Regions from separate parts of the Halanaerobium hydrogeniformans genome, predicted to be linked through region 1. Evidence: riboswitches for the same ligand, from Rfam matches in the RefSeq annotation. Region 1 holds a riboswitch; each other region holds the start of a gene.
What was found. A riboswitch is a leader RNA that binds a small molecule or an ion and turns the genes downstream of it on or off. The one in region 1 is predicted to bind cobalamin.
Positions count from the first base shown of each region.

Region 2: another riboswitch for cobalamin. It lies ahead of HALSA_RS11305 (cobyric acid synthase); the one in region 1 lies ahead of HALSA_RS01375 (alcohol dehydrogenase catalytic domain-containing protein).
Region 3: another riboswitch for cobalamin. It lies ahead of HALSA_RS11205 (ABC transporter substrate-binding protein); the one in region 1 lies ahead of HALSA_RS01375 (alcohol dehydrogenase catalytic domain-containing protein).

Region 1 covers NC_014654.1:321,269-329,271, forward strand. Annotated here, with positions in the region: gene HALSA_RS01350 (RNA 2'-phosphotransferase) at 1-191, shown strand, start outside; gene cobC (alpha-ribazole phosphatase) at 302-922, shown strand; gene HALSA_RS01360 (branched-chain amino acid aminotransferase) at 937-1,962, shown strand; gene HALSA_RS01365 (hypothetical protein) at 2,002-2,331, shown strand; gene aroC (chorismate synthase) at 2,334-3,431, shown strand; cobalamin riboswitch at 3,527-3,758, shown strand; gene HALSA_RS01375 (alcohol dehydrogenase catalytic domain-containing protein) at 3,858-4,907, shown strand; gene trpD (anthranilate phosphoribosyltransferase) at 4,907-6,019, shown strand; gene HALSA_RS01385 (hypothetical protein) at 6,032-6,235, shown strand; gene HALSA_RS01390 (ADP-ribosylglycohydrolase family protein) at 6,368-7,237, shown strand; gene HALSA_RS01395 (PD-(D/E)XK nuclease family protein) at 7,476-8,003, shown strand, end outside.
Region 2 covers NC_014654.1:2,418,124-2,426,126, reverse strand. Annotated here, with positions in the region: gene tsaA (tRNA (N6-threonylcarbamoyladenosine(37)-N6)-methyltransferase TrmO) at 1-682, shown strand, start outside; gene cobC (alpha-ribazole phosphatase) at 704-1,318, shown strand; gene HALSA_RS13080 (hypothetical protein) at 1,743-2,198, opposite strand; cobalamin riboswitch at 2,559-2,754, shown strand; gene HALSA_RS11305 (cobyric acid synthase) at 3,013-4,569, shown strand; gene HALSA_RS11300 (cobyric acid synthase) at 4,572-6,095, shown strand; gene HALSA_RS11295 (cob(I)yrinic acid a,c-diamide adenosyltransferase) at 6,149-6,661, shown strand; gene HALSA_RS11290 (precorrin-8X methylmutase) at 6,697-7,317, shown strand; gene cbiD (cobalt-precorrin-5B (C(1))-methyltransferase CbiD) at 7,320-8,003, shown strand, end outside.
Region 3 covers NC_014654.1:2,399,262-2,407,264, reverse strand. Annotated here, with positions in the region: gene cobD (threonine-phosphate decarboxylase CobD) at 1-182, shown strand, start outside; gene cobT (nicotinate-nucleotide--dimethylbenzimidazole phosphoribosyltransferase) at 230-1,285, shown strand; gene cobU (bifunctional adenosylcobinamide kinase/adenosylcobinamide-phosphate guanylyltransferase) at 1,313-1,906, shown strand; gene cobS (adenosylcobinamide-GDP ribazoletransferase) at 1,903-2,664, shown strand; gene HALSA_RS11210 (hypothetical protein) at 2,696-3,460, opposite strand; cobalamin riboswitch at 3,569-3,785, shown strand; gene HALSA_RS11205 (ABC transporter substrate-binding protein) at 3,890-4,897, shown strand; gene HALSA_RS11200 (FecCD family ABC transporter permease) at 4,938-6,017, shown strand; gene HALSA_RS11195 (ABC transporter ATP-binding protein) at 6,014-6,784, shown strand; gene HALSA_RS11190 (TonB-dependent receptor plug domain-containing protein) at 6,815-8,003, shown strand, end outside.

The DNA.
Region 1 (8,003 bases):
GAAATTATGTCCATCTAAGCGTAAATATTAAAGAGGCAAAAAAGGTTGCTCAGAGAAGAACAAATAATGAGCTAATATTTAAAATCAGGGCCTTAAAAGCCTATCAAGCTGGACAGGAGTTTTACAAAACTGCTGAAAATATATATTTGACCGATCAGATTGCTGCAAAATACCTCTTTTTTATAAAATAATAAATGGAGATAGCAAAGGTTAATATATTTTTTTATAGAATATGTTTTATATAGCAGATTTTTGTGAAATAGATTAATCTTAAAAAGTAAAAGGCAGGAAGGTGAAAAAAATGGCCACAAAAACAGAACTTCTGCTCATCAGACATGGTGAAACAGACTACAACAAAAACTCTATTATCCAGGGCCAGACGGATACAGAGCTTAATGAAAGCGGCATCATAAAAGCTGAAGAAACAGCTGAATTCCTAAAAAATTATGAATTTGATCATATTTACAGCAGTGATCTTAAGCGGGCTAAAAAGACTGCATCATTTATTGCAGATAAGCTTGAGCTTGAGATCAAAGAAAGTAAAAAGATAAGAGAAATAGATTTTGGTGATTGGGAGGGCTTAAAACTCGAAGAAATAGTTGATCAATATCCTGATGATATGGAAGCCTGGAGAATTGATCCGCTGAACAATGGAGCACCTGGAGGAGAGAATATCACCCAGTTTGCAGCCAGAATAAAATCTTTTTTTGATCAGCTTTTAGAAAAACACAGGGGAGAAAAACTGATAGTTGTCACCCATGGTGGTGTGATAAAATTATATTTGCGAGAAGTTTTAGCAGTACAATCTAAAAGTTTTAAACAGTTTCAGGTAGATAATACATCGCTTACCGAAATTAAATTTTATGATGATGATGCTATTTTAAGCAAACTGAACTACGTGGTTGGAGAAAATTTTAAATAAGGAGCGAACTATCCATGAAAAAGAAAGAACTAGATTGGGAAAAACTTGGCTTTGATTACCGAGAAATTGATAAAAGATATGTAGCTAACTATAGTGACGGAAAATGGGAAAATGGTACTTTAAGCTCTAAGTCAGATATTGTAATTAATGAAAGTGCAGGTGTTTTACAGTACTGTCAGCAGGTATTTGAAGGATTAAAGGCCTTTACTACTAAAGATGGAAGTATTGTTACATTCAGGCCTGATTTAAATGCGGAGCGGATGATGGATTCTGCAGAAGTACTGCAGATACCACCTTTCCCCAAAGAAAAGTTTTTGGAGGCGGTTGATCTGGTTGTAGAGGCTAATGCTGAATGGGTTCCACCCTATGGAACAGGGGCAGCATTATATCTACGTCCCTTTATTTTTGCTTCAAAACCTGTGATCAGTATTGAGCCTGCTGAAGGATATCAATTCAGGCTTTTTGGAACTCCAGTTGGCCCCTATTTTAAAGGAGGAGTCAATCCTTTAACCCTCTGTGTAAGTGAATATGATAGAGCAGCTCCCAGGGGTACAGGTAATATAAAAGCAGGCTTAAATTATGCTATGAGCTTAAGGGCCCATATTGAAGCACATGAAAATGGTTTTGATGAAAATATGTATTTAGATGCTGAAACTAGAACATTTGTCGAAGAAACAGGTGGAGCTAACTTCATCTTTGTAACAAAGGATAAGGAGATTGTTACACCAAAGTCAGAAACTATTCTTCCTTCCATAACAAAGAGATCAATCCTTTATATAGCTGAAAATAGGCTTGGTCTAAAGGTAAGCGAGCGGCCTGTAAAGTTCGAAGAATTAGAGGAATTTGCAGAATGTGGAGTTTGTGGTACTGCAGCAGTTATCTCACCGGTCGGAAAAGTGGTTAATGAGGATAAAGAGATCACCTTCCCAAGTGGTATGGAAGAAATGGGAGAGGTTACTAAAAAGCTCTATGATACACTAACTCAAATCCAGTTGGGAGATATTGAAGCACCTGAAGGCTGGATCAGGAAGATTGTTTAAGCAGAGATATTAAAATAATGATGCTAAAAGGAGAAAAAGATGCAGAATTATAGTAAAGATTTAAAAAAAGAAATCAGGCAACTAGCAAAAATAGCCCACAAAAGGGAACTGGAAAATGAACTTTCAGATCTGCAGGAGAAATTTAAAGAATGGGAAGATAAAAAAATGAATGTCTTTGAATTAGACCATGAGATCTACATCTATCATGTCAAAATCTCGAGGGCTATTTTCAAACGCTATAATAATGACGGCCAACTAGATATGGTAGTAGCTTCTGCAGTGGCAAGGGGTATTATTGAAATTGAAGAACTGAGTGAAAAACTTCTTGATAGTCTTAAGGCTATCATAAATAGATTTGGTGGTGTTTAAAGATGTCAGGTTCAGTATTAGGTGATTTGTTTAAAATTTCAACCTGGGGTGAATCTCATGGCAAAGGCCTTGGTGTAGTTATAGATGGCTGTCCCGCCGGCCTGGAATTGAATGAAGAAGATATACAGTCTGATTTAGATAGGAGAAAACCCGGGCAATCTCCTTTTACAACCCCAAGAAAAGAAGGAGATAAGGTAGAAATCTTATCAGGGGTATTCAAAGCTAAAACAACAGGCACCCCGATTTCTCTTATAATATATAATAAAAATCAGCGTTCCAAAGATTACACAAAGCTTAAAGATGTTTATCGACCCGGACACTCTGATTATAGCTATGATCTAAAATATGGTTTTAGAGATTACCGGGGTAGTGGTCGGGCTTCAGGCAGAGAAACAGCAGCCAGGGTAGCAGCAGGAGCTGTTGCCAGGAAAGTGCTGGCGGAACTGGGAGTTAAAATCAGGGCATATACTGCCTCTATAGGTCCGGTGAAGATCGATCCCGAGAACACAAAGATTGAAACCAGGCTGGATAATTTTCTCTATATGCCTGATCAGAAAGCCGCCAAAAAAGCCGAAAAATACTTAACAGAGCTGATGGAAGATAATAATTCCTCAGGTGGAACCATTGAATGCAGGGTTGAAAACATTCCAGAGGGACTGGGAGAGCCTGTTTTTGATAAAAGTGATGCTCTACTGGCCAGGGCAATCATGTCGATTGGAGCGGTAAAAGGTGTTGAGATTGGGAGTGGTTTTAAAGCTGCTGAGATGACAGGTCATCAGCACAATGACTTTTATCAGTACGATGAGGATCAAGAAATAAGCAAGCTGACGAACAATGCCGGTGGTACTTTAGGTGGGATAACTGATGGTAGTGAAATAGTTTTAAGAGCTGCGGTTAAAGCTACTCCGTCAATAGAGAAAACACAATCGACGGTCAACAAAGCTGGAGAAAATATTGAATTGAATATCCACGGTCGTCATGATCCGGTAATAGTACCGAGAGCTGTTGTTGTGGTGGAAGCTATGACAGCTTTGACCCTGGTTGATTTACTTTTAAAACAGATGACAACTAGACTGGAATATATTAAAAAGGTCTTTTAGAATCTCAACTTAATTGCTAGAAATTATTTAAAAGTTGTTGTAATAGTTTTTAAATTATGATAATATTTTTTTAGATTAGGAATTTTTGATTAAAAATTAAATATAATTAAATGGGTGAGCGGTTAATTCAAAAAGAAAATTTTTAAGTTGACTGCTTTAAAAGGGAAATCTGCATGAGTTAAAGCTGAGTGCTGCTTGTGACAGTGCGGTCCCGCCACTGTAAGCGATAAAAGGGTCTTTCAATTACCACTTGATTATTAAAATAATCGGGGAAGGTGAAAGGTTAAGGTCGTGAGCCAGGAAACCTGCCTATTTAATCTGCAGTTTATTTAAATTGCTAGTGAATTATGGAAAAGTTCACAGCTCCTTAAGGGAGTTGTGGACTTTTTTTGATTTTAATAACTAAACTAGATGAGGAGGCCAATTATGCAGGCAGCAATATTAAACGAAAAAAAACAATTAGAACTAAGAGATCTGCCCAGACCAAAAATTGTACCAGGTGGTGTTTTAATTAAAGTAGTGGCAAGTGGACTCTGCGGTGCTGATTTAAAAATGATCGATAAAGGCCATAAAGCACTCACTTACCCCAGAGTTTTAGGCCATGAGATCACAGGGATTATAGTTGAAAGTGAAACTAAAGAATTTAATAAAGGAGATAGAGTTCAAATAGCACCAGGTATAGTCTGTGGGGAATGTTATTTTTGTCAGCAGGGGATTACAAACCACTGTCAGGAGATTGAGATCTTTGGATTTACTGTAGATGGTGGTTTTAGGGAGTACATAGCTATTCCAGAGAAAGCCATCAAAGCTGGAGTTTTAAATATAATTCCTGATAACTTAAGTTTTTCTGAAGCGGTTTTTGCCGAACCATTAGCCTGCTGTATTAATGGATTGGAACTGGCTCAATTTACTGAAAATGAGAGTGTTTTAATAATTGGAGCAGGTCCTATCGGTTGTTTAAAGGCAATGCTGGCTAAAAGTTATGGGGCAAAAAAGATAATCCTAGCCGATAAATTAGCTAAACGGCTGGACTTTGCAGCTTCTCTAGAGCTTGATTCTTTGATTAATGTTGAAGAAAAGGCATGGCATGATATCGTAAATAAAGCGACTGATGGCCGGGGGGTTGATTTGATAGTTTTGGCATCAAGTCATGTAAGTGTTGATCATTCTTTAACAGGATTATTAAATAAGCGGGGTAAGATCTTATTGTTTTCGGGTTTTGCTGATGGCAAAGAAAACTTAGAGATCGATGGCAACTTATTTCATTATGGTGAAATGGCTTTAATTGGAGCTTATGGCTGTACTGTTAAACAGAATAAAAAAGCTTTAAAGCTGATGGCTAAGCAAAAAATAGCAGTAAAAAAATTGATAACAGATCAAATTTCATTAAACGAAATTTTTAAAGGTGTAGAAAAAGCAAGAAATAAAGAAACAATCAAAGTTATCATCAAAGAAAATGAAGGAGGAAATGGATGATGAATGAAGTAGTAAACAGCAAGCAGTTTGGCCAAAGTATAAGTGGATTAATCGAAGGAAAGGATTTTTCCCGAGCAGAGATGGAAGGACTTTTTACTCAAGTGCTTTTAGACCAACAATCAGAAATGCAGCAGGGAGCTTTTTTAGCTGCATTAAAAGCAAAGGGAGAAACGGTAGAGGAAATAGCTGGAAGCTGGGATGCAATCTATAATTTAGATACCATCAAATTAACTCCTCAGCTGGAACAGCCTTTAGTAGAAAATTGTGGGACAGGAATGGATAAGCTAAATACTTTTAATATCAGTACTGCTGCCTCAATCGTTGCAGCAGCTGGAGGTGTAAACATGGCCCGGCATGGTTCAAGAGCGATCACTTCTAACTGTGGTACAATCGATATTTTAGAAGAATTAGGGGTTGGAGTTGAGTGTGCCCCAGAACTTATAGTAAAAAGCATCGAAGAAGTTGGAATTGGAGTCTTAAATGGTATGGACTCTAAAATACACCCTACGGCTTTAGGCAGGATACTTGCCAGAATTTCCTTTGGCACAACTTTAAATATTGCAGCTTCTTTAGCGAACCCTGTTTATCCGAAATATGGGGTTCGGGGAGTATACAGCAGAGAGCTATTAAAACCGGTAGCAAAAGTCATGCACAAAATAGGTTATAAAAAGGCCATAGTAGTTCATGGTTTAGCAGAAGATGGAATAAGCGGGATGGATGAAGCCTCAACTCTGGGCAGAAATCATCTGGTTGAAATTGATGAAACAGGTCAGCTCAAAGAGTACTCCATTGATCCACGAAGTCTGGGGATAGAAAAAGCAAGTAGCAAAGATATTCTTCCCTGCCAGGATAGGCAAAGTGAGGCTTTAGAGCTGATTAAAGTATTAAAAGGTGGGGGAGAAAAGGCCCGCTCAGATATTATAGCCCTCAATACAGCTCTGATCTTTTATCTAATGGATTATCATGATCAGCTTAAAACTGCCTATGAGGCAGCCAAAGAGATCATTAACTCAGGTAAAGCAATTAATAAGCTTAAAAAATGGGTTCAGGTGCAGAATTCAGAGCCTGAAAAGGGATTAAAAAAGCTGGATAGATTATTGGCAAAAATCTAAAGGAGGTAAATAATGCAGCTCTATGCTCTAAAATCTGAACAGGGTTATTTAAAAGCTGACAAAAAAGATGGTTATCAACTCGTTAATTTAAATAAAGCTTCAGTGTTTTCCAGTCAGCATTCTAAAAAATTAATTGAGCTACAAGAAAAAGCTAAGCACGATAAGCTAGCTAATTTGAGATTAGTAGAATTAGAGATCAGAGAAAAAGAACTTTAAGCTATTAAATAAATGTAGTTTAACTCAGTGTTAAATATTGAAATTGTAAAAAGCTTAATTTAATTTTTTCTGATAGAAGAGTATAATACTATCTGAAATAGCATAGATTATTTATTTGAGGAGGGTCTAATGATGGATAAGAATAGATTGTCAGCAATATATCTAAGTTTGATTGGAGACGCAATTTCTTTAGGTTCCCACTGGGTTTATGATACAGATAAAGCAAAAAAACATTTTCCAGGTAGAATAACCGAGTACACCTCACCTGAGATTGCTAAATTTCATCAAGGTAAAAAGGCTGGAGACTTCACCCATTATGGTGAGCAGTCTTTTGCTCTGTTGAAATCGATTTATAATAATGAGGGTTTTGAGCTGGAAAAATTCAGAGAAGACTGGATGGAATATATTCAAGAAAATGAGATGTTTATGGACCATTCGATGAAGGATGCCCTGCAGAAATTCAAAGGATCTGATAGTCTTGTTGGTACAGAAAATGTAGAGCTGGGAGGTCTGGCCCGCAGTGCCCCTATGTTTCTTGATAATAGTATAAGTAAAGAGGATTTTTTAGCTCAGATACATCTAACCCATAATGGAGAGATAGTAGAGCAGAGTTCTGAATATATCTATGAGGTTATGGAAGATATTTTAAATGGTAAAGATTACAGAAAGGCTTTACTCGATAACAAGGATGTAAATGATTATATCAGTGAACTCTTTGAAAATATCAGTTCAAAAGACGAAGTAGTAAAAATGGCAGATAAAAGAGGACAGGGTTGTTCTACTGCCCAGGGATTCCCGATTGTGCTTGATGTTCTCTTAAATTACTCTGATCCTGTAGAAGCATTTTCTGTAAACATCAGGGCAGGTGGGGATACTGCCGCTCGGGCAATGATAATTGGAATGATCCTTGGTGCCGATCAGGGTTTAAAAAATCTGCCTGATAATTTGATCGATGGCTTTAACAGAGCCGGTGAGCTCAAAGAAATGATAGTTAAACTATAGCTTAAAAAAGAGCAGCTCAAGAATAATGTTAAATTCAATGGCCTCATCTACTGGAATTTCAATCAAAGTAGATGGGGTTTTATATTTTTTGGATATAAATTGCAGGACTTTACTGGTTAATTGAGGAATTAATTAGCTATGACACCATGCTGTCAGAAGAGTATGTTATAATTATAGTTGAAGTAAAATTAATCTTTTGAAATTCGGTAAAAACCAAGCTGAAAAGGAGATGTTTAGTTTGGAATTTAATTATTTAGATTATGGAGAAGATCTAATAGAAGAAAGTGTTTCTTTAAAAAAACCGGCTGTTTATGTTTTTGATAACTTTGCAACAATGGTTGAAGCTCAGGGCTATTATGATAAAAACAAAGAACTTTTCAGTTCTGATAGTCTATTTATAATGAAAGAAGATTTATGGGATAAATTGTTTTTCAGTGATAAAACTCTTATCAAAGAAGACAAATTAAAACTTATTTTTTATGGTATTTTAAGTCAGAAAGATAAAGAATTTTTTAAGATAGATAATTATTCTGAAAGCATAGATACAGCATATGAATTCTTTCATTTTTATGATTTTTTAAGTCAACATAAACTTGAGCCAGCTGAATTTAAACTACAGGCAAAGTGGCAGCAGCAAAGATTGGAGAGATTTGCAGAGATAAGAAAAAGATATGAGGCTTATCTGGAGGAGAATAATTTAATTGATAGAAATTTAAAAAAAGATTTTAAGAACTTTTCGACTCAATATATTGATAAATTTAAGCAT
Region 2 (8,003 bases), 520 kb from region 1:
TCCTCGCTATAAAATAGAGAAAATGATAAGATATCAGAATATAGATGAGCTTTTATTAAAAGCAGGGGAATTTCATGGTCATTATTGTCCTTTTCTGGCCCTGGGAGTTTTGGCAGCAGCTGATGCTTTAAAAAGAATGCAAAAAGCTGATGCAGGAATGGAAAAATTACTTGCAGTTGTAGAAACAAATAGCTGTTTTAGTGATGGTATACAAGTTGTCAGTGGAGCAACTTTTGCTAATAATGCTTTAATCTACAGAGATCTTGGTAAAACAGCAGTAACTTTTGTCAGCCGAGAGGGTGGAAATCTCCGCTATTATCTTAAAAATGATAAATTTTTAGAAAAAGATTATACTGAAGCAAAAGAACTTTTTGAAAAAGTTGTTGCTAGAAGAGAAGGCAGCAGAGCTGAAGAAAAGAAGTTAAAAGAACTATGGAAAAAAATAGCTTTTGAAATAATTGAAGAAGATATAGCAAAATATTTTAAAGTAGAAAGAGATATTGAAATTGAAGTTCCTGATTATGCGCCAATTTTTGAAGATAAATACTGTCAGGAATGTGGAGAAAAAATCATGGCAGTAAAAGCAGTAGAAAAAGAGAATCAGGATTATTGTAAAAAGTGTGCTCAGGCAGAATATATACAGCTTGATGGAAGTGGTTTAACTGTAAAAAAATTTGATTAAGCTGAGCAAAGGGTGAAAATAGTGGCAACAAAAATGCTTTTAATTAGACATGGAGAAACAGATTGGAACAAAGAATTGATTTTTCAAGGGCATAGCGATACAGAATTAAACGAAAAAGGTATAAAAAATGCTAAGAAAAATGCAGAATTGTTAAAAGATCTCAACTATGATTATATTTATTGTAGTGATCTAAAAAGGGCAAAAGATACAGCTGGTTTTATCGCAGATAAGCTGAATAAAAAAATAATTGAAAGTAAAGAAATCCGCGAATTAGATTTTGGTAAATGGGAAGGACTTGACTTTAAATCAATAGAAGAGAAATATCCTGATGAATTTAAGGCCTGGCAAGAAGATTTTTTAAAAAATAATCCTCCTGGAGGAGAAAAGATAAGTGATTTTACTGAGAGAGTAAATCGCTTTTTTAAAAGTGTTTTAAAAAAACACAGGGATAAAAAAATTATTGTAGTAACCCATGGTGGAGTTATTAAAACTTATTTAACAGAAATAATGGCAGTACCAAAAAAGAGATTCTGGCAGTTTCAGATTGAGAATAATTCTCTGACAGAAATTAAATTTACTGGAGAAGTAGCTGTTTTGACAAAGCTAAATCTTTTATACTCTAATAATTTTAAGTGAACCTCTCCACCTAAATCAAAACCAAGATTTGCATCAAAAGAGATACTAGCTTCGCGTCGGATGGAGCTTCTAACTGCTTCATATAGATTAAAGTTCAACCTATATTACTAGGTCAGTTTACAAGATGTTTGGCTTTTAAGTTTTGCTCCTAATAGTTTAGGATACCCTTAATCTTGAAGGATTGTCCACAAATCCATTATCTCTCGCCTCTTTGATAGGTCTGAGAATACATTTATCGTTATGATATTTACGAAGTATATTAAAGCTACCATTCTGATCAGCATTAATTAATAGGCCCTCGTTAGTTTTAAAGAGACCTCTAGTAATTCTTCTGGATTTATCATAGTTACTTTTATTTATTTTTTCCAGATCTACTGAACAGCGGCCAAATCGAATACGGTCATACTAAAGCTTTCCTTGCGTATTATAAATTAAAAGCTTTAGTGACCTTCACATTATATTTAGATTGTATCTTTTTAGATAAGGATAAGAGTAATTTGTTATCTTTAATTCTAATAGCCAGATTGGTAAAAATTATTTCACAGGGATTACTGTTCATATGTTTAAAATTAGGTGATCCTGGCTGACCCTTATATTTTTGAGGATTCTTTTTATAATCTTTGAGAGAATTAAAAAAACTTTTCCAGTCCTGAGCTAACTGCTTTAATGCCTGCTGTCTGTTATGGGAGTGAAGGTAGTCATTATGCCAGTTATTTTTATATCTAGTTTCTAATTCAGTATAGACAGCTTTTACATCTTTATTATTTTTAATCTGATAATTGACTGTATTATATAATTTAGAGCAATGCCAGGCTAATTCATTAATTATTACTAATTGCTTATGGCTTAATTTAGGCTTGAATTTAAATGATAATCGCATTGATTTTTCACCTCCATCCTACTATAATTATATCATACATATGTTTGCTTGTAAAAGAAAAAATGGAGGTTTGATTTTTATGGATAGAGACTTAAATAACAATTATCATTCTGTTTATAGTCTACAATATCATTATTGTATCTTCTGGTGGTGCTACTATTGAGACAATTAAAAAGTATATTGAAAATCAGAATAAATAGCCAATTCATCTCCACCTAATGCATAGCTTGGATGGAGTTTTCTTGGCAGTTTTAAATAAATTTGATTTTTTTTGCAGGATATTTATTAAAAGCATTGAATAAAGTAAAATAGATAACAATAATTTTTCTAATAATATTTCTACTAGTATATCAAAAAATCAAATATAATAATACATCAAGGTGCTTTCAGTTACGGCTGAAAGAGAATAGGGAAACAGGTGAAAAACCTGTACGGGCCCGCCACTGTAACTGACAGATTAAATTTAAATACATCCACTCAGTATTTACTGGGGAAGGATATAAATTTAATTGTTAATGTCAGGAGTCAGGAGACCTGCCTTTTGTATTTCTATCTAATCCTCGGGAAACAGGAATTAATAGTGCTCATAAAGTTTAATTATAAGCATTTTATTTTCTTTGCAAATCATATTTTTTATGATTAGCTATCATTTTACTCAACCTTAGGGTTGAGTTTTTTTATTTTTCTCTTAGTTTTTAGAAAATTTCCATAATGTATGACTCTAATTTTATCTAAATTGCTTGGTAATTCACTTAAATAAAGGTGAAAGATTTAACAAATCTTATTATAAGTATAGCTAAAGGAGAAGATTGTTGTGAAAAACAGAGCAGGTACAATAATGATCCAAGCTACTTCCTCAGATGCTGGTAAAAGCCTTTTTGCAGCAGCTTTATGCAGGATTTTTAATCGGAAGGGAATAAAAACTACTCCTTTTAAAGCCTGGAATATGTCGCTTAATTCATATGTGACAAAAAACGGAGGAGAAATAGGTATTGCCCAGGCACTGCAGGCTGAAGCTGCCGGGCGGGAGCCTGAGGTAGATATGCAGCCAATTTTGATCAAAGCCATGGGTGATGGCCAGACCCAGGTTATAATCAGAGGAAAAGCAGATAAAAATATTTATTACTCTCAAGGAAAAGAAGATTATAGAGAAATTTTTGCAGAAACGATCACAAATTCTCTGCAGAAATTGAGCCGGGAAAATGAGCTTATAATTATTGAGGGAGCTGGTAGTCCTGCTGAAATAAACCGCAGTGGCCCAGATTTTGCAAATATGTTTACAGCAAAAATCTATAATTCTCCTGTCCTGTTGATCAGCAATATTGATCGAGGTGGAGCACTTGCTTCCCTGGTAGGAACTTTAAAGCTTCTTTCTGAAAAAGAAAAAAAATTAGTCAAAGGACTTTTAATAAATAAATTTAGAGGAGATTTTGAGCTCTTAAAACCCGCTCTTGGCTTTTTAAAAGAATATACTGGCAAAGAAGTTCTTGGTGTAATTCCTTATCTAAAAGATTTGAATCTTCCTGAAGAAGATTCAGCATCTCTTAAAAAAATAAATCAAAAAAATAGTAATGATAAGATAAAAATTGGAATAATAAGGCTGCCTCATATTTCTAATTTCAGTGATTTTAATAGTTTGAAAATGGAAGCTGATGTTTACTTAGAATATATAGCAAAACCCCAAAAATTAAATAGTTTTGATTTGATTATTGTACCTGGTACTAAAACAACTACTAAAGATTTAGATTTTTTAAAGAGTTCAGGCTTAGCTAAAGAGATAAGGCTTGCTGCCAAGGCAGGTACACTGATTATGGGTATTTGTGGAGGCTTCCAAATGCTTGGCCGCAATCTTTATGATAAACAGCAGACAGAAGGTGGCAGCAAAAAAATGGAAGGTTTAAATTTGCTTCCTATTGAGACAGAATTTTTAGCAAGTAAAACAACCCACCAGGTTGAAGCAGTTTTGAATAAGAATTTAGAAAAAACAGATTTTTTCTCTAGTTTTGATTTCAATGAAAAATTAAAGGGTTATGAGATTCATATGGGAATCACAAAATATTTAGAAAAGAGCAAGCCATTATTTGAGCTGCAGAAACGCTCTGGAGAAAAATTAAAAATAATGGATGGTGCTTTTGCTATTGAAAGCAACTGTTTTGGTAGTTATCTGCATGGTCTGTTTGACAATGATGGTTTTCGCAGATCTTTAATTAATTATTTAAAAGATAAGAAGAATCTTTTTTTAGATCAAGCAAATACAGGTTCTCAAAATTCTTATCAAGAAAACCTACAGAAAGAACTTGAAAGGCTAGCAGATGTTGTGGAAAGCAAGGTAGATGTAGATAAACTTTTAGAATTAAGCAAAAGGAGTTAATTATGACAGCAGCGATTATGTTTCAGGGTACAGCCTCAGATGCCGGGAAAAGTATAATTACAGCAGCAGCCTGTAGAGTTTTGGCTCAGGATGGATATCTTGTGGCACCATTTAAATCACAGAATATGTCTTTAAATTCCTGGATTACAAAAGATGCTAAAGAAATAGCGGTTGCCCAGGCAGTCCAGGCAGAAGCTGCTCAGGTTGAGCCAATTGTAGAGATGAGTCCAATTCTTTTAAAGCCAAATGCAGATAATAATTCACAGGTAATATTGCAGGGAAAACTATATAAAAACATGAATGCAGCCGATTATTTTGCCTCTAAGGATAAATTGCTTGAGATAATAAAAGAATCCCTAACTGTATTAAAGAATAATTATAAGGTGATAGTACTTGAAGGTGGTGGGAACCCTGCCGAAGTGAACTTAAGAGATAAAGATCTGGTTAACATGAAGGCTGCTGAACTTGCAGAGTCTCCTGTGATTTTAATTGCAGATATTGATAAGGGAGGAGTTTTTGCTTCTGTTATTGGAACTCTTGAACTCCTAACTGAAGAAGAAAGGGCGAGAGTCAAAGGGATTATAATTAACAAATTTAGAGGTGATCCTAAAAAGTTTGAAGATGGAGTAAAACTTATTGAAGAACACACTTCTAAGCAGGTACTTGGTGTCTTGCCATATTTAGAAGATCTAGATCTTCCGGCTGAAGATAGCCTAGAAAACAATGTTTTTAACAGTGCAAATGATCAGCTTGATATTGTAGTGGTTGCCTATCCTCAGATGTCTAATTTTACTGATTTCGATTATTTTAAGGCTGAAAAAGGAGTGCAGCTCCGCTATATCAGAAGGGTAGAAGAAATTGCTGACCCTGATTTAATCATTTTACCTGGGAGCAAAACAACTATTAAAGATTTGAAATATCTTTACAGCTCAAAAATGGCTGATAAAATAAAGGAACTTGCCGGAAAAGGTAAAGATATAATCGGGATCTGTGGTGGCTATCAGATGCTTGGTAAAGAAATTAGAGATCCTGAAAATTTTGAAATAAGTTCAAGGAGTATAAAAGCTTTGAATCTGCTTAATATTAAAACAGTGTTAGCAGCAGAAAAAGTGACAAATCAGATAACAGCTAGTTCAGCAAAGAATTTGCCTTTCGAAACTGATTTTGTCTTTAAAAATCTAAGTGGGTTTGAAATTCATCAGGGTAGAACTATCAGAGATTCTAATGTTAAACCTGTTTTTAGACTTCAGCGAAAAATGAAAGATTTTGAATCAAAAAGCCAGTCTGATGGTGCGATTAATGAAAAAGGTAATATTTGGGGTACATATATTCATGATATTTTCAAAAATGATGAATTTAGAAAAGCTTTAATAATCTATCTTTTTAAAAAGAAAGGCTTAAGTCGTCCTGAGGGTGATAACAAAAGCGCCTTAGAAATTAGAGAAGAAAATTATAATTATCTGGCAGATATGTTTAGAAAATATATTGATATGGAATCATTTTATAAAATAATCTTTGAGAACTAAAAGCATTTGAGAGAATTTATTTCTGCCTGCAATGCCCCAAGGAGGATCAATTTATGAAAGCTATGGTACATGTTTATACTGGATGTGGGAAAGGCAAAACAACAGCTGCCTTAGGCTTAGCTCTTAGAGCAATAGGAGCTGATAAAAAGGTGTTTGTTGCCCAGTTCGTTAAAGGAATGCAGTACAGTGAATTAAAAAGTATATCAAAAATTGAAAACATTGGTTTAAAACAGTACGGCCATAATTATTTTATAAAAGGAAAGAGTTCAAAGAAAGATAAAACAGCAGCTAGACAGGGTTTAAAAGAAGTAGAAGAACTACTAGAAAAAGGAGAATATGATCTTATAATACTTGATGAGGCGAATATAGCTGTTCACTATAATCTTTTTTCTGTTGGTGAATTAATTACTGTTCTAGAAAAAAGCCGAGAAAATATTGAGATTGTAATCACCGGAAGATATGCAGCAGAAGAATTGATCGAATATGCAGACCTTGTTACAGAAATGAAAGAGATAAAACATTATTTTAAAAAAGGCATTAAAGCGCGTAAGGGGATTGAAAAATAAAGTAAAAAAACCCCTGCTTTTAAAGGAGGTAAATGATGGAAGAAAATAATCCTAGAGAAATAGAAGCTAAAAGCATGAGAATGATTGATGAAGAAATTGGAAATTTAAACTGTACAGAGGCAGAAAGAAAGACGATCAAAAGAGTAGTTCACGCATCTGCAGATACTGACTTAGCAACTAAGGTGAGTTTTTCACCGGGAGCTGCTGAAAAAGCTCAAAAGCTTATCAGAGAAGGTGCAGATATTATTACAGATGTAACAATGCTTAAATCAGGAATAAATGAACGAAAATTGGCCCAATATGGTGGGGAACTTAAATGTTTTATTAGAGATGAAAAAGTAATGGAGGCAGCAGAAAAAACCGGTCTGACAAGGTCGATAATGGCTGTCCGAAAAGCGGCTAAATTACCTGGTAAAAAGATATTTGCCATAGGTAATGCACCAACCGCACTATTTGAACTGCTTAGATTAAATGAAGAAGAAAATTTAAAAATAGATTTTATAGTCGGAACTCCAGTTGGGTTTGTTGGGGCAGCAGAATCGAAAGAAGAACTTATGCAGAGCGATATTCCTCATATTTCTTTAGAAGGTAGAAAGGGAGGTAGTGCTATTGCTGCTTCAATTGTCAATTCTATTCTATATATGATGGGAGATTAAGGATGACTTTTGAAAAGTATATCACTAAAGGAGGAAAAAAATACAGACTTGGTTATACTACCGGTACTGCTGCTGCAGGTGCGGCAAAAGCTGCCGCTTTGATGTTGCTTAATCAAGAGCAGGTATCTCAAGTAGTAATAAATACTCCTTATGGACTACAGGTGGAAATGGATGTTTTTGATGCCGAGTATAATCCTGAGCGAGCTCAAGCAGCTGTTGTTAAAGATGCCGGTGATGATCCTGATGTAACAGATGGTTTGAAAATATATGTTTTATTAGAGAGATTGAATTATGATAAAGATCTTGGAGAAAGCATTATTAATATTGCTGCTGGTGAGGGTGTTGGTATAGTAACTAAAAAAGGGTTACAACTACCCGTAGGTTCTGCAGCAGTTAATCCCACTCCTCGAAAAATGCTTAAAAAAGCAGTTAGGGAAGTCTTCCCTCAGAAAAACAAATTTAAACTTACGATTTCTGTTCCGGGTGGTAAAGAGGTGGCAGAAAAAACTTTTAATCCCAGGCTAGGTATCAAAGGAGGGATTTCTATACTTGGCAGCAGTGGAATAGTTGAGCCAATGTCAGAATCAGCTTATAAAGAATCACTAGCTGTTGAATTAAAACAATCTGCTGCTTTAGGAGAGAAAAAATTATATTTTGTTTTTGGTAATAATGGTAGAGATAGATTG
Region 3 (8,003 bases), 540 kb from region 1:
TTAGTGAGACAGGACTTAGTGCAAAAAAATTGCAGAATAAATTATTAGAATCAAAAATAATGATCAGAAATTGTGATAGTTATAATGGTTTAGAAGATGATTATATTCGGATTGCTATAAAAGACCGTAAAAATAATGAGCTTTTAATTAATAATTTAAAGAAAATATTAAATCAAAGCTAAACTAAACTAAACTAAGCTATATTAAAAACAATTAATGGAGGTACAGAATGAAAACACTTGAAAAAACTTTAAATGAAATTAATGAACTGGACCAAAAGATGATGGATAAAGCTCAAATAAGGTTAGATCAACTTACAAAACCTCAGGGGAGTCTGGGTAAGCTGGAGGAAATGGCTATAAAACTGGCAGGGATTTATGGTGAACTTTTTCCTGAGTTACAAAACAAGGTTCATATAATTATGGCAGGTGATCATGGAGTAGCAGAAGAAGGGGTTAGTGCTTATCCCCAATCTGTAACAACACAAATGGTACATAATTTTTTAGCAAATGGAGCAGCAATAAATGTTCTAGCAGAAGGTTCTGGTGCAAAATTGAAAATTGTTGACATCGGTATGATAGAAGATATTGATAATGATCTTTTAGTCAAAGCTAAAATCAAAGCTGGTACTGAAAACATGACCAAAGGACCTGCCATGACAAGAGAAGAGGCTGTAGGAGCTCTGGAAGTAGGTATTGAACAGGCGAAAAAAGCTGTAGAAGAAGGTGCAGACATTATATCTACAGGAGAGGTTGGCATTGCAAATACAACCCCAAGCAGTGCAGTTCTGGCTGTATTTACTGGTTTAGACTTAAATAAAGTTGTGGGTAAAGGTACCGGACTTAACGAAGAAGGGGTAAAAAATAAAATTGATGTAATTCAAAGAGCAATTGATTATAATAAGCCTGACAAAGAAGATGCTCTGGATGTTTTAGCTTCAGTGGGTGGTTTAGAAATTGCTGGTATGGCAGGAGTAATGCTGGGAGCAGCAGCAATGAAAAAAGCAGTAGTTATTGATGGATTAATCTCAGCTGCAGCAGCACTAACAGCCTACAAATTATGCCCCGGAGTTGTAAAATATTTATTTCCTTCTCATAAATCAGCGGAACCCGGTCATATAAAGATTTATGAGGAACTTAATCTTGAACCTTATATCGATCTCCAGATGAGACTTGGTGAGGGAACAGGTGCAGTACTTGCACTGCCATTTTTTGATCAAGCAGTTAATATTATAAGAGATATGGCAACTTTCGAAGAGGCCGGTGTTAGTAAAGAAAACGACTAAAAAGATTAGCTGATGGGAGTGGATAGAATGGGGATAATTTTAATACTGGGTGGAGCAAGAAGTGGTAAAAGTTCTTTTGCAGAATTAATTGCAAAAAAAATAGCTGGTGATGATGTTATATATTTAGCCAGTGGTCAGGCAGTTGATGAAGAAATGAAGGCTAGAATTAAAGCCCATCAAAAACAGCGTCCTGACAGTTGGGAGACTATAGAAGAAGCTCTTGATATCAGCACTAAAATTAAAGAAATACCCTCCAGCAAAACTGTGCTTTTTGATTGTTTAACTACTTATTTGAGTAATTTACTTTTAGAATATGAGCAGGCTGAATATCAAGAAATTGAATATCAGCTTTTATCTGAGGTAGAAAAAATTATAGAGCTAGCCAAAGAAAAAGAATTAAATTTGATTATTGTGCACAATGAAGTTGGGCAGGGTATTATACCTGCTTATAAGCTGGGAAGGTATTTTAGAGACATATCTGGACGTGCAGCAAGATTATGTGCTCAAGATGCAGAATTAGTTTATAAAGTAAGTGCTGGCCTGCCTCAAGAAATAAAAAAAGAGGGTCTTAAGATAATAAAAAATTATCTTGGTGAAGGTGAGGAGGTTAAAGTTCTTTGAGAAGTAATTTAAACAAAGCCTGGAATAATTTCTTAAACACAATGAGCTTTTTGAGCCGAATCCCTGTCAAAGTAGAATATCCTGCAGAAATGAAATTAGTGTTTTTTCCTATAGCCGGTTTGATCATTGCTTTATTAGCTTATTTAAGTCATTTTATTTTTGCAGCTGTTTTCTCCATAGAGATAACTGCTTTACTCCTGCTTAGTTTCTATGTTTATTTAAGCGGTGCACTTCATCTAGATGGTTTAGGAGATTTTTTTGACGGATATTTTGCAGATAGAGATCGAGAAAAAACCATTCAAATAATGCATGATTCAAATTCAGGAATTTATGCAGTTGTAGCATTGATTTTAGTTTTAATTTTAAAATACCTACTTTTCAAAGAATTGCTGTTCAAATCGCAGATTGAATTTTTGCTGATGATGGGAGTTATGGCGAGATTTTATGCTGCTTTAGCTCTGGGCCTTTTTAAAGCTGCTGAAGCTAGTGTATGGGCTAAAAGTGTAGAAGCCAAGATTGGGAAAAAAGATGTTATACAGGCATTTTTAGTGAGTCTAATAATACTAAGCTTTATTGTTCTGATTTTTGGTAGCCAATATATAAAAATAATTTTTATAGCTGCAGTTTTTAACATCGGACTACTTTATTATTTAGCAAATTGGTCAAAGAAAAAAATCGGTGGAATAAGTGGTGATCTCTGTGGAACTATTATAGAGTTAAGTGAAATAGCATTTTTAATGACAGCAGTAATGTTTTAAAAATATGTGAATTAAAATTTAAAAATAAAAACTAATTAAAGTATCTTTTAAAAAGTAATGGAATATTTTTTGTTGTGATGATAATTATTGCTAAAGCTGCAGTAATAATAACAACTATAGCAGGTTGCCGGGCAGATAATTGAGCAGCAATAATACCAAGATAGGCCCAAACAATTACTAAAGAAAAAGCAATATCTTGATATTTATCTAAGATAGTAATTGTTAAATATAGTCCTATTAAAATTCCTGTGGCAGCAGCTATCACTAAAAAGTTAGGTGGCCAATCAGATTTAAAGTAGACTAGAGTAACCATCAAATTTGCAAGTGAGGCAATACAAACCCAGGCAGTATAAATGCTGAAGGGAAGTTTTAGACTAAGATACTCTTTAAGAGAATAATTATCATAGTTATGAATTCTTTTAAATATTTGAAATAAAGACAAGGGTAAAATTAAAATAACCAACATTGAAAGATAAATATACTGATAATGCCAGAGAAATAACCAGCTAATATTAGCCAGGGAAGCAATCACAAAATATGGACCGGTTGAAAAACCTTCTTTAATTTGCTCACTGTTTTTGAATTGAAAGATTATAAATAAGAATAAAAGAAGATATATCAACCCCCAGATGGAAAAAGTAAAACCCGCTGGTGTAAATGGATTTTGGTAATTTGCAGAAACTTCTCCGGTAGATATATTGTTTAGAGGCAAATAATTTGCAAGAAAATTAATGAGAAGGGTTAAAAAGAAAGCTATACTGTTTGCAATTTTAGTAAAAGTAAGATTTTTTTTCATGATTTTCCCCCTTTTCTTTTATAAAGGCAAAAAAGAGCTTTTCTAACTATATTGTATTACTATTTTATTATAAATCAAGAATTATTTTTTTCTTTGAACACAAAACTAAATATTTGCTAATAATTGGGTGCCCTTAACTATAGTTAAGGGAGAATAGGGAATCAGGTGAAAAACCTGAGCGGGCCCGCCACTGTAACTGTTTAAATAATCATCTAAGTGATTATTTGCAAAGACTTTTTTAACCACTTGTTAATTTTAATTAACAGGGAAGGTATAAGTCTTTTTGAGCAGAAGCCAGGAGACCTGCCGAATTATTTTATACTGTCTCTTCGGTCACAAGAACAGTAAGGTTATTATATAGCTTAAACTATACCCTTATCTTGCCGAAAAGATAAGGGTTTTTTAAATTATTTTAGGAGGTAGATAAGCTTGCTTAAAAAAATTTCATTAGTGTTTTTAATGCTTTTTCTCATTATTTCAATATTGTCTTTTTCTCCGGTTGCAGCAGAAAAAATAGTGATTGAAGATTATCAGGGTGAGATTGTTGAAATAGAAAAACCGGTTGAAAAAATTGTCTGTATGAGTCCAGCGATGGTAGAAATACTAATAATTTTAGAGGGAGAAGAAAAGATTATTGCTAGAACTGAAATGGATGATGATTTGCTGAGTTCTGCTCAAAACATTCCAGTAGTGGGTAGCTCTTCTAACAGGCCTCAAATTGAGGCTGTACTTGAATTAGAGCCCGATTTGATTATTGCTGATACCATGCTTAGTGATAGGAACAGAGAAATTTTTGAATCTTTTGGGATAAAGGTTGTTGTTGAGAGCACCTCCGACCCTGATAGATTGGATCAGGTAATAGATAACTTTGCTTTAATCTTAGACAAAAAAGAAAAAGCGGAGGAACTTAAATCTTTTATGGCTGAATATGAAGATTTAATTAAAAACAGATTAGCTGAGATAGATAGTGAAGAGAGACCATTGGTCTATTGGGAATGGAGAGGTAAGTATAGAACAGGGACTTCAAAAGCAACAGTTGATCCGTTAATAAACTTTGCTGGAGGCATAAATATTGCCCATGATTTAGAGGGAAGTTATCCAGTTGTCTCAAGTGAATTTGTCTGGGAAGAAAACCCTGATGTTATTGTAAAAATGGCAAGTAGAGATGATTCTTTAGCTGATATGAAAAATTCTAGAGATGAATTAATGGATAGAGATGCTTTAAAAGATACAAATGCAGTCAAAAATGATCGGGTTCATATCATATCCTGGGATGTACAGAATGGAGTATTTTCTATAATAGGTAAATTATATTATGCAAAATTTTTTCATCCTGATATTTTTGCTGATATTGATCCTGGCTCAATCAGAGAAGAAATGTTAAATAGATTTTTTGAGCAAGATGAATTTGATAGTGCAGTTTATCCAGCCCAGTAATTTTAGCTAGCAAGCTGTAGACTTAGGAGGCAGTAATTATATGCAGAATATCGGACATCAAGATTATTATGATAAAGCTTTTAAGAAAAGAATGATATTTTTATTATTTTTAATATTTCTCTTAGTTATAGTAATCATTTTTTCTATTACTTTAGGGGTGGCAAGCATTTCTTTTATGGATACGATCAAAGTCCTCTTAGGAGAGATTTTTGGAATTGGCAGTCGAGAGTATTCTAGTTTTAGTAGAGGTATAGTTATGAATCTAAGATTACCTAGAATAGCTCTTGCTGTTATAACAGGTTTAGCTTTAGGATCTTCAGGTAGTATTATGCAGTCTATTTTAAAAAATCCTCTTGCAAGCCCATATACTTTAGGAATTGCCTCTGGTTCTGCTTTTGGAGCTGCAGCAGCAATAGTGTTAGGTGATCTTATTTTTAAAAGCTTATTTAGTGCTTATAGTTCCTGGTTTATTATATTAGGTGCATTTTCTTTTGGTCTGCTAACAATTTTTGTTATTAATTTAATTGTATCTTTAAAAGAAGGAACATCAGCAATGCTAATTTTAGCAGGTGTTGCCCTCGGTTATTTATTTTCAGCGGGTGTATCTTTTTTGAGATATATAACTGACCATGAACAGCTGCGTGAACTTGCAATCTGGTTGATGGGAGGTTTTTATCAGGCTGAATGGAGAGATATATTTATCTTAACCCCAATTTTGATTATATCTCTACTTATACTCTTAAAAATATCATGGGATGTAAATGCCCTTTCAGCAGGGGAAGAAGTTGCTCAAAACCTGGGAATAGATATTATTAAATTGCGTAGAGTGGGAACAGTAACAGCAGCATTTTTAACAAGCTCTGTAGTTGCTTTTACTGGGATTATTGGTTTTGTTGGCCTGGTTGCTCCTCATATCTGTAGAATGATTATTGGCAATGATAATAGGTTTTTAACGATCAGTTCAGGTCTAGCTGGAGCATTATTTTTACTGGGAGCAGATACAGCTGCCAGGTTGATAATTAGCCCTGCAGAATTACCAGTAGGAATTATCACCTCATTTTTTGGAGCCCCATTTTTTATCTATATGTTAATTAAAAAGCGAAGGAGCTATTGGTCATGAAAATGAAAGCTGACAAAATAAAATTTTGCTATCAAGATACTGCAGTTTTTGATGAATTATCTTTGGAAATAGAAAAGGGGAAGATTATTTCTCTGGTCGGTCCGAATGGAATTGGAAAATCTACTTTAATTAAATGTTTATCAAATATATACAAAGCTGATTCAGGCTTTGTTTACCTAGATGGCAAAAACACTCTTTCTATAGAAGCCAAAGAACTTGCTAAAGAACTGAGTTATGTACCTCAAACTCAAGAAAATAATTTTTCGATTAGTGTTTATGAAAGTATTTTGCTGGGCAGAAAACCCTATTTTAACTGGAAGGTAAGAAAAGAAGATAAAATGATTGTAGAAAAAATTCTGCAAAAATTAAATCTTGAAAAATTAGCAGAAAGGGAGGTGAATAATCTCAGTGGTGGAGAAATGCAAAAGGTAGCAATTGCCAGAAGTTTGGCTCAAAACCCATCAATTTTTTTACTTGATGAACCAACTTCAAATTTAGATTTAAATCATCAATTAGAGGTTATGAAAATCATTACTGAGCTGGCTAAAGAAAAAAATGCAGCAGTAGTAATGGCAATTCATGATTTGAATTTGGCAGCTAGATTTTCTGATTATATATTTTTAATAGCTAAAAAAGGCAAATATATTTCCGGGAAACCAAAGGAGGTGTTTACAGAAAAAAATATGGAAGAAACATATGGAGTAAAAGTCGAAATATTGGAAAGTTCTAATGGGTTGTTAATTATGCCTGTAGAATTAAGCAATTAATAATTACAGACAAAACACAGGAGGTATAAATTGAAAAGATATACAATAACACTATTAATATTGTTTTTAATCATAACTTCATTTGCAGCAGTAGTGATGGCAGAAGAAAACACAAATGTTTTAGAACTAGATGAGATCGTTGTTAGGGCATTAAGACATAGAGAAAGGCTTTTAGAATCTTCTAATTCAGTAGAAATTATAACAAGAGAAGATATAGAAAAAAGAAATGTCGAAACTGCAGCTGATATATTAACTTATGTTCCCGGAGTTAATATTAATATCGGTGATGGACGAGAAGGAGCAGAAGAAAATGCTACCATTAGAGGTTCAGCTCCCAATCAGGTTTTAGTTTTGGTTGATGGCCAACCCTTAAATGATCTAAGAACAGGTAGATTTGACCTATCATTAATCCCTGCAGAGCTGATTGAAGATATTGAGATAGTCAAAGGTCCTGCTTCAGCTCAATATGGAGCAAATGCAGTCGGTGGTTTGATAAGTATTACTACCAGAAGTGGTGAAGAAGATCTGGAGTTGACAAATTTAAGAACAAACTTCGCTTCCTACAATACTCAAAGCTATAATCTGAATCATTTTGGTTTTTCTGAGAATCTAAGTTACAATTTAATGGCTAAAAATTATCGGAGTGATGGCTTTAATGAAGATCAAAAAAAACAGAGTTCTCTATTTACAAAATTTGATTATAAATTAGATGACCATTCTCAAATAGGTGCTTCTTTAAGATATACTGATACTGATAGAGGTGACCCAAGGGATAGAAATTATGAAGATTTAAATTTGAACTTTAACTGGGATCTTAATCAGGAAGATAGGGAGCAGAGCCTAAAACTGTCTTATCATGAAAATACTTATACTGATGATTCTGGAATTCGCGGCCGGAGAGTTCATGATACTGATAAAATCTATTTGGACTTTAACCGCAGGAATTATTATGATGATCATAATTTAAGTTATGGTTTTAATATTGCCAGGAGCTCCATCGATAGTGACACATATGATCAGCAGAGCAATATAGATGGGGCAGTGTTTGTTCAGGATAACTGGCAGCTCAATGATAAAACCAGAATTCATTTAAGTGGCCGTTATGATATTCATGATGAATTTGGTTCAGAGTTCAGTCCAAAAGTGGGAATAAATTATTTATTAAATCCCAATTTAAGCTTTTTTGCTTCAGCTGGAGAGGCCTTTAGAGCACCTGATT